Regions from separate parts of the Geminocystis herdmanii PCC 6308 genome, predicted to be linked through region 1. Evidence: predicted binding sites of a transcription regulator. Region 1 holds the regulator's gene; each other region holds the start of a gene.
The links. Region 1 encodes HrcA, which represses chaperone genes, less so after heat shock. Its sites were predicted from a motif close to TTAGCACTCNNANNNTNNGAGTGCTAA; they were not measured.

Region 1 (4,378 bases):
ACATAGGAATTTAAACGATAGCCAATACCGTAAATATTTTCTATAATGTTAGTTTGTAATCCTGCTAATTTAAGTTTTTTTCTAATTCCTTTAATATGGGCTTTTACTGTTTCTTCTTGAGGTATTTCTTCCATTGACCATAGTTGATCTATAATTATTTCTTTAGTAAGGGTTCGATCGCAATTTATTAAAAATAGTTCTAATAATTGATATTCTTTCGGACTTAAATTAACTAATTTATCTTGATATTTTACTTCATATTTATTAGTATCTAAAGTCAAGTCTTCCCAAGTTTTAATAGAAGTTAAATGGGGACTATTTCTTCTTGATAAAGCCCTGATTCTTGCTAATAATAATTGTAAATCAAAAGGTTTAATAATATAGTCATCCGCTCCAGCATCTAAACCAGTAACTTGATCTAAATTAGTGTCTCTTGCCGTTAACATGAGAATTAATGACTGACATTTATTTTTTCTTAATTTTTGACAAATAGTAATACCATCCATTTTCGGTAAAGTTAAATCAAGAATAATCAAATCATAATTACCCATTTGAGCTAAATCATAACCAGTTTCTCCATCATAAGCTATTTCTATAATATAGTGTTTTTTTCCCAGAAATTCAGCTAAATTCTGAGCAATTCTGAGATCATCTTCTACGATTAATATTTTCATAAATTTTTGAAGAATTTAGTTATAAAGATAACTAACTTTAGCTATTAAGTTTGCATTTTTAATTTCAAAGGAAGATTATATCTAGTTTGTTTAAATATTTATTATAAATATTTAGATTATATTTTTGTGCATATAATTTCGTACCTTTGTATTGTTATTTAGTCCAAAAAGATCATCTCCAAAATTATCATCTAAATTATTACTATTATCATGGTAATTATCATCTAAATTATTGCTATTATCATAGTAATTATCATCTAAATTATTGCTATTGTCATGGTAATTATCATCTAAATCGTTGCTATTGTCATGGTAATTATCATCTAAATCGTTGCTATGATCATCATAGGGATCATTTTCCAAAATATCTGCTGTTAGTACTGGAGAACCATCTTCACGAATAATTGACACCGCCTCGAAATCGTTGTCATCGTAACTTCCTCTTACTGTTACTCTTTCTCCAGAGGTTAAATTTAAGGCTAGATAATCTCTTATATCGGCTTCGATCGAAATTTGACCATTGTCTGTTTCTAGGATAAACTTATTATCATCGAAAATTGCTCCTACAGTCCCCAAAATCTCAGAAATAGATGAAGAATGTTGACTCATGGATTTTAACCTCTTATAGTTTAATTGTCTGATAATCTCAGTTTAAAGAAGAAAAGTGAAAATCTAGGGAAGAGTGATAATTTTTAGTATTAATCAATAATTTTTAACTATATTACATTGAGATAAAAATTATAACAATACCAATAACAATACAGCTAATAAAACCATAAAATAAGTTTTGTTGATTTTGCCCGTAACTGTGAATTAAAGCCTCATTAGTTTTGAGGGAAATCATGAATTTTTCTTGATTATTCGAGGGTTTATGTATCCTTAAATCTCCTGTTTCATCACTAACTTGTCCGATGACTAATATTTCTCTGTCTATGGGTAAAATTGATTCTTTATAACGATAACCGAATATACGCCGACTACTGTTTAAAAAATTATTATTTAACATCAAAGAAAAGTTACCAAATTGCAACATTCCTCCTTCGCTGGATTCGTTGCGAAATTCATCTAAAATTTTAATAGTGTCGATTTTTCCTTCTTCAGGATTAACTATAATTCTACCAGTTTTATCTTCTAAAAAAAAAGGGATCGATCGAACATTTTCGGAAATAGTTTCAGTTTTTTTTACCATTCTTTCTTGTCGATTACCTTTACTATCAGAGGTGATTTCTTTTTCCTCATATTCCCGTTGTACTTTCATTTTATAATAAACACAGGGTTCTTGTTTAAGTTCTGATAATATAGGTTTATTGACGGTTATTTTTCCCCATATTTTGACATAATCTCGCCAATCTCCTCCACCTATTTCCTGACTAATAGAGTTAGCTGTACTAATTAATTCCTCGATATTTGTTTGTCTAGCGGATTGTAAACTTAGTAATTCTTTGGCTTGAATTTGTCGAATAATAAAAAGTACAATTCCGATAATTATCAAAATAATTCCCAATAACATTTTTTTATTTTATTGATAATAGTTTTAAAATTATATTAGATTATTTTTTGCTTTATTTATTAATAAATAAATGACTATTTATTTGACCAAGGATTTGCTGATTGATCACTAATATACACCCAAAAACGATCGAGCAAAGTAAAATTATTTTCAGGATTTTTTTTACAGTTGTTTTGATAGATAATCGGCGGTGGATTCTACCAGTGCGATCGCATATTCATAGGCGATGCGAGTAGGTCCAATAATACCGACACTTCCTGCAGGATATTCCCCTTGATAATAATAGGCAGAAATTAAACTACAAAATTGCATCGATTCTAAGGGGTTTTCAGAGCCGATCGAAATTTTTACCTTTTGACATAATTGATTTTCTTGAGTATTAAAAACTAAAGGAAAAAGCTGATCTTGTTCTTTTTCAATCAATTTTAGTAAAATCTTTATTTGTTCTATATGAGCAAACTCAGGTTGTTGTACTAATTTTGATAATCCTTGAGTCAAAATAGTTGTATTGTTAGATAAACGATAATTAGCTTTAATTTTATTTAATAAATTATTAATAAAATCAGCATAAACTAAAAAATCATTACTTAATTCACTCCAATCTAAACTACTGATTTCTGTCAAAGATTTTCCCTTTAATTTGTGGTTCAAAAAATTAGATAATATTTCTAACTCTCGATCGATCATTTCCTGACAATCATCATCATGGGGTATCTTTAATTGTTGACTATCAAGTAAAATAGATTCCGTTTGATAATTGTCAATTACCATGACTAACATTATTTGATCATTAGCTAATCGAACCAGTTGCAAATGATGAAGAATATTACTAGCAATTTGAGGCAAAGTAATTAAAGCAATACAACCACTTAAATCTGCCAAAATATTAGTGATTTTTTGAAACAAAATTTCGTAACGACCAGAAACCGTTTTTATGGTATCATTTATGATTCGATCGACTGGAAATTTCATCGTATTTTCAGTATCAATTAATTGATCTACATAAACACGATAACCAGAATCAGAGGGGATTCTCCCCGCCGAAATATGAGGTTGATAAAGAAAACCAGCCTTTTCTAACTTCCCCATCACATTACGAATAGTAGCAGAACTAACGCTAAAATCATATTCATCGATTAAAGTTTTTGAGCCAACAGGCTCGGCAGTCGCAATATAATGTTTTACGGTTGCCTGTAAAATTTTGCGATGGCGTTCATTGAGTATAATTTGAACAGTCATCTTAGAGTATCTATTTTGTTATGAAAAAATATTGATTAAACTTATTGTAAAGGTTTTTAAAAAAAATAAAGTATTTCTCCTATTTCCTGTCTCCTCTCTCCTGTCTCCTATATCTTATTAGCAAGAGTTAAATTACGAAACTGAAGGGCTTGTTTTTCAATTTTTTCAGCCAAACGGTTACAAACAAGGTGAGATAACTCAAAAATTAGGCTATCCTCCACATAGTAATAAGCCGATGTACCTTCAGGGCGACGGTTAATAATTCCAGCCTGTAGCATAATTTTTAAATGTTTAGAAACATTCGCTTGACTCGTTTTAGTCTCCTCAACCAATTCTTGAACACATTTTTCTCCATCCCCCAACAGATTGAGAATTTGCAAACGCATGGGGTTACTCAAAATATTAAAGTATTCTGCAACTTGTTCAATAATTTCTGAAGGTACTGGTTGGGGTGTAACCATAGGACTTTTATTAATTTACACTTACATTTTACAATGAACTTTGTCCAAATCCCACAAAAAATAATTGAGAATTGACAATGGATCATAGATAATGAATTAGGATTAATCTATAAATTTAGGAGTTGAGTGATATTTTCTTTAAAAAATCAAAAGTAACTCAAACCACCTTAGAAAAAAACTATTTACGACTCAAAAGAGAACTCATAGGTGGTTCAATACTTTTAGGAATAGTCTTTCTCACTGGTACACTTTGGTTTTGGTTAATCGAAGAATGGTCATTAATCGATTCTGTTTATATGACTATGATCACTTTATCTACCGTGGGTTTTGGGGAAGTAAATCCTCTGGACGATCGATCTCGATTATTCACCATGGTGCTAATATTAATGGGGATTATCGTCATCGGTTATTTAGTGAATCGAATTACCGAGGCTTTTTTACAGGGTTATTTTCGAGAAAGTATTCGTTTAAGACAAAAAAGAAACGTGATTGAT
Region 2 (4,378 bases), 190 kb from region 1:
CGACGGAGGTAATTCGGTTTATATATAGAGAAACTGGGGGAAATTTGCCCATTATTGGGGTAGGCGGTATTTCTGACACAGAATCAGCATGGGAAAAAATCACGGCAGGGGCGAGTTTATTACAATTTTATAGTGGTTGGATTTATGAAGGTCCTTGGGTTGTCAAGGAAATTTTACAAGGATTAACTCAAAAATTAGCTGACAATGGATTCAATCATTTATCCCAAGCCGTGGGAATAATGGAGAATGGAGAATGGAGAATTAAGAATTGAAAATTGATTAACACGCCATACCTAACACCCTAAATATTATGTTCGATATTTTATCCCACAGAGAAGAATTTACTGGTTTACAAGATAAATGTTATTTTAATTTTGGTGGTCAAGGTATTCTACCTCGATCGAGCTTACAAAAAATCATCGATAGTTATAATTACATTGAAAAAGTAGGTCCTTTCGGTGTCAAAATCAATAGTTGGATTTATCAGACTATTCATGACACTAAGAGTGCGATCGCATCTGAAATCGGCGTAACCCCTGATACCATTGCTTTAACCGAAAATGTCACCGCCAGTTGTAATATTCCTCTTTGGGGGATAAAGTGGCAAGAAGGAGACGAAATCTTATTCACCGATGCCGAACATCCGGGAGTAATTGCTATCATTAAAGAAATTAGTCGCCGTTTTGGAGTTAAAATTGTTACTTGCCCCATAGTTGCTACTCTTAATGAAGGTAATCCCCTGACTGTCATCGAAAATCATCTCACCGCCAAAACAAAATTGTTGGTTATAAGTCACATTTTATGGAATACGGGGCAAGTTTTACCCTTAAAAGAGATTGTGTCATTATGTCATAACTATTCTTCCCATGCCATACAAGTTTTAGTGGATGGTGCGCAATCGGCAGGAAGTTTACCCTTAAATTTGCTTGAAAGTCAGGTAGATTATTATGGTTGTACAGGGCATAAATGGTTATGTGGTGCAGGAGGTGTTGGGTTTCTTTATGTGCGTCAAGATTTAATTTCTCAGTTGCCTCCCACTTTTATCGGTTGGCGAAGTTTAAACTATAGTAAATCTGATTTACCTTTTACGGATGATGGCAGTCGTTATGAGGTGGCAACTTCCGCTTATCCTTTATTTTTGGCTTTAAAAAGCTCGATCGAACTTCATCAAAAATGGGGTAGTATTGAGCAACGGTATCAAAAAATTTGTCAATTAAGCGGTTATTTGTGGTCAAAATTAAGAGAGATTGACGGTATAGAATGCTTAAAACATAGTTTGCCAGAGTCTGGATTAGTGTCGTTTTACCTGAGAAACGGACAAGATGCCGATAAAGTTGTCAAAATCTTAGAAGAAAAAGGCTTTTACTTGCGTACCTTAGTTAGTCCTTATTGTATCCGTGCCTGTGTCCATTATTTCACCCTTGAATCAGAAATTGACGCATTGGTAAATTGTCTTAAACAAATTTGATACTTCACAAAATAACCAAGCCATTAAATTGCTAACTCTTGCTTATATCTAAAACTCAGTAGGGGTTGAATAATATTCAACCCCTACAAACAAGAATAACGATTTTTTCGGGAAAAGTCGTTACTTATGAGTTATGACTCACTATTTATTGCTCTTGACTGTCTTCTGAGGTTCGATTTCCTCCATTACCGTTGTAGTCTTTTCTTTTAAACTTGGAATTAAAACCAGTAGTTTTTTTTCTAAACTGTCGTGCGTAAGCCTTGTTACGTTCTGCTTTTTCTTTTTTAGGATTACTTTTAGCCATTATGTCCTCGTAAATAAATAAGTTACTTCTAATGTCAATATTTTAGATAACTAGAAGCTGTAGAATTCCTTTTCCATGAAAGCATCAATATTAAATTGCACATTCCTTGAAGTAGGTTTTTTGTAGAGAGTTAAGATTATTACTTGATTATACCGAATATTGATCACTAAATCTTGATCCTCATAAAAAATTATAACACTTTAGTTGTTAAGATGGTAAAAATCGATCGAGTGCAGATTTTAAGGCATCAATTTCTTGATCAATACTACCATCTTTAGCGGCACGGGTGATACATTCGCTCAAATGTTCATCAAGAATAAGTCTAGCAACCCTATCCAATGCACCTCGAATGGCGGCAACCTGAATTAAAACTTCTGGACAATCTCTCCCCTCACTTATCATATTCTTAATTCCCCTCACATGACCTTCAATGCGAGATAAACGATTAATAATTTTTTTCTGGGATTCTTCACTATGGATATGACCATGATGAGAATGAGTATGAGAATGGGTGTGATTATCAGGAAAAGTCTGTGTCATGGAATTTATGCTTATGGATTAGTTTTATTTTAACGTGAACTCCCCATAATCTTCTGAGTTCGATGATGAAGAATTTAGCAATTAAAAATTTGGAGTTCAATTTATTGAACGCTATTTCGTTAGCAGTGTAATTTATTACACTGTGGGTTATTGATTAACAACTTATTCCTACTCTTATAAATGAATCATTATTATGGACAACTCTAAGAATAAATTTTTCGGAAGGAAACAAAACCCATATAATTATTAATATCTCTAAACATTTATTATAATTTCTGACGATCGAATTAAATAGTGTTGGATTTCAGAGATTTAACCTAACGGACAAAATATACATTTTTTATTATTAAATCATCATGACAACTCCTTGGTGGGAAATCAAAATTAATCATGTATCAGCATTAGAGGATACTATCTTTTGGCGTTTACAAGAATTTGGCTGTCAGGGTACGGCTTTAATGAAAGAGAATGATTTTTGGTTTATTAAAGCCTACATTCCTTCCATCACAAAAGAAACAGTGGACTTGGCAGCATTATCTCTTTGGTTAAAACAAGATTGTCTTTTGCAAGGCTTTGAATGTCCCCCTATTACATGGCAGTTGATTGATGATGAGGATTGGGCTAGTAGTTGGAAAAACCATTGGCAACCCATGGATATAGGCGATCGATTTTCCATTTATCCTGCATGGATTGAAACTCCTCAAGAGTCTGAAAGAATCATTATTAGACTTGATCCGGGTTCGGCATTTGGTACAGGTGTTCATGCTACAACTCAGCTATGTTTAGAGTCCTTAGAAATGAGATTAGATGAGCCGGAAAAAGAGTTGATTATTGCTGATATTGGTTGCGGTTCGGGGATTTTGTCCATCGGGGCGAAATTGTTAGGGGCAAAGGAAGTATATGCTACAGATATTGATCCTTTAGCCATTAAAGCTACAAAAGAAAATAGTGCGTTGAATCATGTGGAAGGAATCGAAGTTTTTCTAGGTAGTATTGATCAATTAATGTTGATACACGGACTCAAGTTTGATGGTATTGTGTGCAATATTTTGGCGGAAGTGATTAAAACCATGATTCCTGATATGAGCAAAATGATTAAGCCCGACGGTTGGATTACTTTAAGCGGTATTTTAGTGGATCAATCCCTTGAAATTGCTAACTTACTAGAACAAGACGGCTGGACGATCGCTTCTTTGTGGAAAAGGGGAGAGTGGAGTTGTTTAAATGCTCGTCGTCTCCCTAATGTGTTTTGAGTCAATTATAGAAATCTACCTCAGTTCGACATAAAATTTGAGATAAGGGGAGGAGATAGGAGATAGGATACAGGAGATAGTAATAAGAATTGATTTAAACTTATGAAAAATTCATTTTTTGCTATTATTTACCTTTATTTAATGATTTTCCGTACCTAAAATTTGAACACTTATTACTCAATAGCCTTTATTCTAAAAGATTTTTAATCTCGAACTCAGGTAAATCTGGGTGAAGATGGGTAGGGGATTAGGGAATTAGGGAATTAGGGGATTAGGGGATTAGAAGAAAAATTGATGAGTTTTTAATTCTCAATTCTCCATTCTCTTATTTAAAAGTTTTTCAGGAGGGTTTTAGTGGTTTCTGTAGGGTTTTCAGCTTTCATAATTTCCCTGACAACAGCGATTCTTTTCGCTCCTGCTTTGATGACATCTCTGATATTATTACTGTCGATACCGCCAATGGCAAACCAAGGAATTGTAGCGTTGTTTTGCGCATAGCGTACATATTCTAGCCCTGCTGGTTTTTTTCCTGCTTTGGTGGGGGTTTCATAAACGGGTCCAACTCCGATATAATCTGCACCATCACTGATAGCTTTTGCCATTTCTTGGGGATTAGTGGTGGATTTACCAATAATTTTACCCGATCCGAGGAGTTGACGGGCTAAACCAACGGGGCAGTCTGTTTGTCCTAAGTGTACTCCATCGGCGTTAACCGCCATAGCTAAGTCAATGCGATCGTTCACTATGAATAAAGCACCATAATTATTACATAATTGTTTTAATTTATAGGCTTCTTTGAGTTTGACTAAGTCA
Region 3 (4,378 bases), 650 kb from region 1:
TGTAGCGGCAATCACGGGAGTGTATTCAAAATCTATTTGTAATAATTCATCTAATTGTATCAAGAAGGTATTAACCCCTCGTCTAACCCCTGATGATTCATTACTCATAAAACGAGAAGATAACACAGAATCTATATCATCTAACTGTAAAAATACTTTTTTTCCACATTTTCCCTGTTCAATAATTTGCTCAAATAACTCTTTAATTGCTTTTGATGTTTCCCCTAACTCTTTATCAACCAAAAGGTCTAAACTTTCTCGATAATACTTAATACCATTTATTTCAAAATTATTAGCAACTTCTTTTAACAATGATGTTTTTCCCGTTCCGGGTGGACCATATAATAAAATGGTTGACATAAAATGAAGTGTTTTAGATTGTTCCTGCCAATCTTGTGACCAAACAAAATTACAAAAGGCTTCTAATATTTTTTTTTGCTCGTCTATACCAATGAGTTTATTTGACAAAAAATTGGGATTTTGCTGTTTTGGAGAAAAAATTTTGACCACAACTACCTCCTTGACTTAATTAATATAATACTAACATTTTTAATATCCTCAATAGTTAACGAAATTATAAACAATAATATATTTATTTTTACACAAAAAAAAGGTGGGCATTGCCCACCCATTTATTTATCTTGTAGGTTGGGTTGAAGAATGAAACCCAACACAATTTCAAGGATTAGTAATCGAAGTCACCGCCACCAGCAGGGGCTGCAGCTTTTTCTTTCTCAGGCTTGTCAACAATAATACATTCAGTAGTTAATACCATACCTGCGATCGAGGCTGCATTTTGAATAGCAGAGCGTGTTACTTTAGCAGGATCAACGATACCTGCGGCGAACATATCTACATACTCATTGTTAGAAGCATCATAACCAGTGTTAAAGTCTTTTTCTTTAACTCTTTCAGCTACTACTGCACCATTTTGACCTGCGTTTTCAGCAATACGTTTTAAGGGAGCAGTTAAAGCACGAGCTACGATTAAAGCACCAGTTAACTGTTCAGCAGTAAGGTTAGCAGTTGCCCAAGTTTCCAATTCAGGAGCTAAGTGAGCTAAGGTTGTACCGCCACCGGGTACGATACCTTCTTCTACTGCCGCTTTGGTAGCGTTGATGGCATCTTCTAAACGGAGCTTACGATCTTTCATTTCGGTTTCAGTAGCCGCACCTACTTTGATCACTGCAACACCACCGCTTAATTTAGCTAAACGCTCTTGTAATTTTTCTTTGTCGTAGGAAGAATCAGATTCTTCGATTTGACGGCGAATTTGATCACAACGGGTTTTAACTTCTTTTTCGTTGCCTTCGGCTACGATCGTAGTGGTATCTTTAGTAATAGTTAAACGACGAGCAGTACCTAATTGATCTACGGTAGTAGTATCTAATTTTAATCCTGCATCTTCACTAATTAACTGTCCACCAGTTAAAATAGCCAAGTCTTCTAACATTTGTTTACGACGATCGCCAAAACCGGGAGCTTTAACTGCCGCTACATTTAACACACCACGAAGACGATTAACAACTAAAGTTGCAAGAGCTTCTTTTTCAATGTCTTCAGCGATGATGATTAAAGGTTTACCTTGACGAGCAACTTGTTCTAAAACAGGTACTAAGTCTTGAACTAAGGTAATTTTTTTGTCAGTAATTAAGATGAAAGGATCTTCAAATACTGCCTCCATGCGCTCGGTATCAGTAACGAAGTAAGGAGAGATATAACCTTTATCGAAACGCATCCCTTCGGTGATTTCGAGTTCGGTTTCCATGGATTTACCTTCTTCGAGGGAGATAACGCCTTCTTGCCCTACTTTTTCCATGGCTTTGGCAATCATATCTCCTACTTCGCTATCATTTCCTGCGGAGATTGTACCTACTTGAGCGATGGCTTTACTGTCTTCTACTTTTTTGGAGTGAGCGGCAATTTTTTCGACTAAATGCTCGGTGGCTTTGTCAATACCACGTTTTAAAGCGATGGGATTCGCACCAGCCGCTACGTTGCGTAAACCTTCTTTAACGATCGCATGGGCTAATACCGTTGCGGTGGTTGTACCGTCACCTGCTACGTCATTGGTTTTAGAAGCGGCTTGACGAATTAAGGCTACTCCAGTATTTTCGATGTGATCTTCTAATTCGATCTCTTTAGCGATGGTAACACCGTCATTAACGATTTGAGGAGCTCCAAATTTTTTCTCCAATACAACATTACGTCCTTTTGGTCCTAAGGTAACTGCTACTGCTTCGGCTAATAAGTCTATACCTTTTTCAAGGGCGCGACGGGCTTCTTCGTTGTAAATAATAGATTTTGCCATAATTGATCAATTCTCTTGATTTTTTTGTATAATTTGTAATAATTTTTGGTACGATCGAACGGATTATTTGGGTTTCGTACCTCAACCCAACCTACTATGAAATTTACGGAGTTAGGAAACTACTGCAAGGATGTCTTTTTCGGAGAGTAAAACGTAGTCATCGCCACCTAATTTGATGTCTGTACCTGCATATTTGGAATAAAGTACTTTGTCGCCAACTTTTACTTCAACGGGAGTACGTTCTCCTTTATCGTTTACTTTTCCATCCCCAACGGTGACGACTTCTCCTACTTGGGGTTTCTCTTTGGCGTTGTCAGGTAAGTAGATTCCACCCGCAGTTTTTTCTTCTGCTTCACTTACTTTAACGAAAACTCGATCGCCTAAAGGCTTTACTGTTGATACATTAATGGTAATTGCTGCCATTGATGGTTTACTCCTTTTTTAGTTAACTATGGTTTTTCAGTGAGTCGTTTTATTTTTAGCGCTCTCACCTTACGAGTGCTAATTTAACCGAAAATTTATGACCATAGCAAGTACCTTGATTGTACGGGTTTCCGAACTATTAATGATTAGGGGTTGTCTCATCGTCTTCTGATGAGGAAAGGTGTTAGGTATTAGGTATTAGGTTAAAGAATTTATAAAAAACTTATGTTTATTGCTTTTCTTCTTTTTCTTTTACTCGATGCTAATTCCTTTCTCCCTTAAGAGTCTTTCCAACTTTTCAGCACGTTGACGTTCTTGTTCTAGTTGTAATTCTAATTGTTTACGTTCCACCTGTTGTGCTTTGATTAAATCCTCTACAACTAGAGGTGCAAGTAATTCATCAACGGATAAACTTAAATCAGGAAACTCCAAAGAGTTAATTGTTTCTCCCGATACAAAATCATTATATTCGTAACCATCTTCCCCTTCGGGATGGGTTAAAATTCTGATTCGTTGTTTATTCGCATCTATAATCCAATATTCTGGTATTTCAATCAAAGCATATTCGGCTCTTGTTAAAATATAGTCTTCTCGCCAATTTTCGCTAGATACTTCTACCACTAATCTCGGTGTCTCTTGTAAATCAAACACTCCCGAACCTTTGCGATCGCACACTTTTTCCCATAATTCCCTTGTGCTGATGATAACATCTGGGATACGAGAACTATCAATTCCTGTTCTCACTCCCACATCATTAATCGCCACTACATTAAGTTCCACAGAGGCAAAAAACACTTGAAATTGATATACTAAATAATTACAAATTCTCGTATGTAAACCTGTTGGTGTCGCCATTGGTATTAATTTCCCCCGATAAAGTTCATATTTAGTATCTGTGTTGTCTTCGTACTTTAAGTATTCTTCAAAAGTTAATCTTTTTATGGGGGAATCAAGGGGGAAAGAGTATCTTTGTTTGAAGCTCGATTGTGTCATAATTTTTAACCAGATTACTTTCTCTATATTCTATCTCAGGTAGCTATAAAATTAGCGGTGAAGACGATCGATAACTACAGCAAAAAATAATAAGAATTAATTGAAAATTTACTTAGTTTTCTCATAATTTTGATGGAATATTTTAATATTCAAAAAATAAATCTATAATTACTTTAAACGAAAAAATAACCGTTCGATCGAACAAAAAATCCAGTTATGATATTAGTAAACCCTTCACAAGTCAATAATGATGCTTACCAAAAAGAGAGCCGATCGAGTCTTACTTTATAATATAGATTGGCAACAATTTGAAAATATCCTCATAGATTTGGGACAAATCCGTTCTGCTAGGATTGCTTATGATTATGGAACTTTAGAAATTATGAGTCCTTTACCCGAACACGAGTACTTTAAAGAAAATATTGGTACAGCAATTCAAGACATTGCTGAAGTTTTAGAGAGAGATTATGAAAGTTTAGGCTCTACAACTTGGCGTAAACAGGCAAAAATGGCTGGGGTTGAACCTGACAACTGTTTTTATTTTCAGAATGAGCCTAAAATAAGAGGTAAATTAGATTATGATTTAAACCAAGACCCTCCTCCTGATCTTGCCTTAGAAATTGATCTTACCAGTAAATCTTTAAATCGTTT
Region 4 (4,378 bases), 1.6 Mb from region 1:
AAACATGGTTAAATATTTCTACTGCCGTTAGACAAACTTTAGGCTTAGAAACCCTTAATTCCACTGTTAATAATAATGGCAATGGTAAAGGTGTAATCAATGAAGAATCGATCGAACATTTAACCAACATTCTGCAAATTTTACAGGAAACAGACGGTTATGATCCTTTTAAATTAATTCCCATTATCACCAATATTTTACAAAACAGTGAAACCCAAAAATTAGGACAAAAAATAGCAGGAGGATTAGCCCAAAAAGCTACTGCTAGAATGATTCGCAGTATTTTATTAGACTCAAATAATCAGAATGGTAACAGTAACAATGGCTATAAATCTAATCCTAAATTATCTTTACCATCTGCCGTAAAATAATTAACAATTAACAATTAATAATTAACACCGATAACAAAAAAGACTGTCCGAAGCGAGGTACGAAGCAATCTTAACAGCCTTAATTTTTGTTGTAAATCAAGTAGATAAGTACTATATTTTGTATCTTATCTGTCTGATTGCTTTCATGGAAAAATTTATGATTCACGGATGGTAACATTAATTTGTTTCATTAAAGTAGCCATTTCGATCGCATTCATGGCATAACCCCAACCGTGATTACTTTTAATTCCCGCTCTTTCTAAGGCTTGTTGCATGGTATCTGTAGTTAAAATACCAAATACGATGGGAACTCCCGTTTGTAATCCTACCGAAGCAATACCTTTAGCCGCTTCATTGCAAACATAGTCAAAATGAGGAGTATCACCCTTAATGACAGCACCTAAACAGATAATGGCATCATAACACCCCGTTAAAGCCAATTTTCGAGCAACTAAAGGCACTTCAAAACTACCCGGTACCCACGCATAATCAACTTGACTACCTTCTGGGTTAATATCGATACCGTGTCTTTTTAAACAATCCTGACAACCCGCTAAAAGTTTATTGGTGATTAAATCATTGAAACGCCCAATCACTAAAGCAAAACGAAGACTTGATATATCTTGATTAAAATTTCCTTCAAAAACTGCCATGTATTCTAATAAATATTTTATTTCTAATAATGTGGTGAGCAAAAATACTGATAATCTTTTTTGAACTTTTGCCCACCTCGATAAATCTCAAAATTGAGTATTAATATTTGTTAACAAAAAGTTTTTTAAACTACTAAAAAGTTTAAGACGGCTACTGCTACCACTAAAATAAGCCATAATCCAGAACCTAAATACAGTAAAGACTTAGACTGTTCCCAATTTTGGGGTGACGCATAGGCAACGGGTACATATACGATCATCACAAAAGAGAAAAAGACTAAAGCGGTTAACAGTAATTGGAATAATATTGACATTTTCTGTAATCTCCCAAAAATATATTATTTTATTAAGTGAACTTTCTTTGATTAGTTTATGCTAATTTGTACCTTTGTGATTAATTAAATTAACTGATCAGATAACTTTCGATTTTACGACAATAAAAATGTATATAAAATGTCATAACAATAACCTTCATCCTATCTCCATACTTACACTAATCAAATAGTTATAGTATTAATTGGAAGATAATCGATCGAACTTTTAATAATAAAATTTAGTAAATTATGACGGCAATTTTAATCACCGGTGCAACAGGATTTGTAGGACAAGTTCTTTGTCAACATTTAATAAAAAATAATGATCAGGTGTATGCTACTATTAGAAATATTAATAGTCGTGAAAAATTGCCTAGAGAAATTAATACTATTCCTATTAATTCTATTACAGAATCTTTACCCTCTGAATCACTGGAAAAAATAGAAGTGATGATATATTTAGCGGCAAGAGTGCATCAAATGAACGATCGATCTCCATCAGCCATTGAAGCCTATCGGGAAATTAATACCTATGCCCCTATATCTTTAGCTAAAGATGCTATTAAAAATGGAGTAAAACGGTTTATTTATCTTAGTTCCATAAAAGTAAATGGAGAAGGCACTGTTAATACACCCTATAAAGAAGATGATATAGTAAATCCTATGGATCCTTATGGACAAAGTAAATGGGAAGCCGAACAAGAATTATTCAAACTAGCTCAAGAGACAGATTTAGAAGTTGTTATTATTCGTCCTCCCCTTATTTATGGTGCGCAAGTTAAAGCTAATTTTTTACAATTAATGAAAATTATTGATAAAGGTTTACCCCTTCCCCTTGGTGCAATTAATAACTCTCGTAGTCTTGTTTATGTTGGTAACTTAATTGATGCCATCCTCACCTCCATTCATCACCCCAACGCCAAAAATCAAACCTTTATTGTCAGTGACGGAGAAGACTTATCAACTCCCGAATTAATTAGACGCATCGGCAAAGCGATGGATAAATCACCCTTACTATTGCCCTTTCCTCCCAATCTCTTAAAATTAGGAACAAAATTACTAGGAAAAGGAGATGTGGGCGATCGACTTTTAGGCTCATTACAAGTTGATAGTAGTAAAATCAGAAAAACGTTAAATTGGACTCCTCCTTATACCCTCGATGAAGGTTTAAAAGTAACAGCCGATTGGTTTAAAAACTCCAGAAAAGATATTTAACCTATTTGTCTTCCCCCTCTCCCCCTCCTCCACCTGTCACCCCCATGTACCCACAGTGTTTCAAGGTACTGATAACCGTATTAGCACTCAGTCCCTAAGAGTGCTAAATTTATATATGGTGAATCAATATATTAAATTAAAATATATATGTCTAAGATCGTATCATTTAAAGAAGAATCCAGAAGATATTTAGAACAAGGTGTTAATGCTTTAGCAAATGCTGTTAAAGTAACTTTAGGACCTAAAGGTAGAAATGTTTTATTAGAAAAGAAATTTGGTGCGCCTGAAATCGTCAAAGATGGTGTTAGTGTTGCCAAAGAGATTGAATTAGAAAACCCTTTACAAAATGCAGGGGCAAGATTAGTTAGAGAAGTTGCTTCTAAAACTAAGGACATCGCAGGAGACGGTACAACTACCGCTACGGTTATCGCTCAAGCTATGATTCACGAAGGCTTGAAAAACGTTACAGCAGGGGCTAATCCTGTGGCTTTACGTCGTGGTATTGATAAGGCTGTAGCTTTCTTAATCAAGGAAATCGGCATTATTGCTCAACCCGTACAAGGTGATGCTATTAGTCAAGTTGCTACGGTTTCAGCAGGTAATGATGAAGAAATCGGCAAAATGATTGCTTTAGCTATGGATAAAGTTACCAAAGATGGTGTTATAACCGTTGAGGAGTCGAAATCTTTAGCCACTGAGTTAGAAGTAGTGGAAGGTATGCAGATCGATCGAGGTTATGTATCCCCTTACTTTATCACGGATCAAGAAAAGCAAATTGTCGAGTTTGAAAATCCTCTTATCCTTGTCACCGATAAAAAAATTAGTGCTATTGCTGACTTAGTGCCAGTATTAGAGAATGTAGCACGTTCTGCTCGTCCTTTATTAATTATCGCCGAAGATGTCGATGGAGAAGCCTTAGCAACTTTGGTTGTTAACAAAGCCAGAGGGGTTTTAAATGTAGCCGCTATCAAAGCTCCTAGTTTTGGCGATCGCAGAAAAGCCGCTTTAGAAGATATTGCCATCTTAACAGGAGGACGAGTCATTTCTGAGGACATCGGTTTAAGTCTTGATACCGTCACCCTCGATATGTTAGGTAAGGCTCGTAAAATTACGATCGAAAAAGATAACACTACGATCGTCGCTGATAGTGGCAACACTGCCGATGTACAAAAAAGAGTTGCTCAAATTCGCAAACAATTAGCAGAAACTGACTCTGATTATGACGCAGAAAAATTACAAGAGCGTATCGCTAAATTAGCTGGTGGTGTCGCCGTTATCAAAGTAGGTGCGGCTACGGAAACCGAATTAAAAGAGCGTAAATTACGCATTGAAGATGCTTTAAACGCTACCAAAGCGGCAGTTGATGAAGGCATTGTCCCCGGTGGTGGTGCTACTTTAATTCACTTATGTTCTAAATTAGCAACCTTTAAAGATACCCTCACCATTGAAGAAGAAAGAATTGGTGCTGAAATTGTCATGAAGTCGATCGAAGCTCCTTTACGTCAAATCGCCAATAATTCTGGTGTGGAAGGCTCAGTAGTTGTCGAAAAAGTCAGAGAATCCAGTGTTAACATTGGTTATAATGCCTTAACTAATGAGTATCAAGACTTAATTCAAGCGGGAATTATTGATCCTGCTAAAGTTGTACGCATTTCCTTACAAAATGCAGGTTCGATCGCAGGTTTAGTCATCACTACCGAAGCCTTAGTGGTAGAAAAACCCCAACCCGAAGCAGCCGCGCCCGATATGAGTGGCATGGGCGGTATGGGTGGTATGGGTGGCATGGGTGGCATGGGAATGCCCGGCATGGGAATGATGTAATCCA

Region 2: the regulator HrcA is predicted to act here: its motif matches at 2,387-2,413, upstream of prmA (50S ribosomal protein L11 methyltransferase).
Region 3: the regulator HrcA is predicted to act here: its motif matches at 2,790-2,816, upstream of groES (co-chaperone GroES).
Region 4: the regulator HrcA is predicted to act here: its motif matches at 2,634-2,660, upstream of groL (chaperonin GroEL).

The regions. Positions count from the first base shown of each region.
Region 1 is NZ_CM001775.1:2,053,983-2,058,360, reverse strand. It holds gene SYN6308_RS10235 (response regulator transcription factor) at 1-674, opposite strand, end outside; gene SYN6308_RS23370 (hypothetical protein) at 786-1,283, opposite strand; gene SYN6308_RS10225 (E3 ubiquitin ligase family protein) at 1,396-2,184, opposite strand; gene hrcA (heat-inducible transcriptional repressor HrcA) at 2,347-3,423, opposite strand; gene SYN6308_RS10215 (ArsR/SmtB family transcription factor) at 3,531-3,884, opposite strand; gene SYN6308_RS10210 (potassium channel family protein) at 4,007-4,378, shown strand, end outside.
Region 2 is NZ_CM001775.1:1,867,815-1,872,192, reverse strand. It holds gene SYN6308_RS09425 (quinone-dependent dihydroorotate dehydrogenase) at 1-272, shown strand, start outside; gene SYN6308_RS09420 (aminotransferase class V-fold PLP-dependent enzyme) at 311-1,468, shown strand; gene SYN6308_RS25130 (hypothetical protein) at 1,614-1,772, opposite strand; gene SYN6308_RS09410 (metal-sensing transcriptional repressor) at 1,980-2,312, opposite strand; gene prmA (50S ribosomal protein L11 methyltransferase) at 2,669-3,565, shown strand; gene SYN6308_RS09400 (thiamine phosphate synthase) at 3,895-4,378, opposite strand, start outside.
Region 3 is NZ_CM001775.1:2,704,299-2,708,676, reverse strand. It holds gene SYN6308_RS22465 (ATP-binding protein) at 1-510, opposite strand, end outside; gene groL (chaperonin GroEL) at 686-2,311, opposite strand; gene groES (co-chaperone GroES) at 2,423-2,734, opposite strand; gene SYN6308_RS13460 (Uma2 family endonuclease) at 2,987-3,727, opposite strand; gene SYN6308_RS13455 (Uma2 family endonuclease) at 3,978-4,378, shown strand, end outside.
Region 4 is NZ_CM001775.1:3,667,678-3,672,055, forward strand. It holds gene SYN6308_RS18325 (ABC1 kinase family protein) at 1-371, shown strand, start outside; gene ribH (6,7-dimethyl-8-ribityllumazine synthase) at 527-1,024, opposite strand; gene psbZ (photosystem II reaction center protein PsbZ) at 1,150-1,338, opposite strand; gene SYN6308_RS18340 (NAD-dependent epimerase/dehydratase family protein) at 1,588-2,553, shown strand; gene groL (chaperonin GroEL) at 2,701-4,374, shown strand.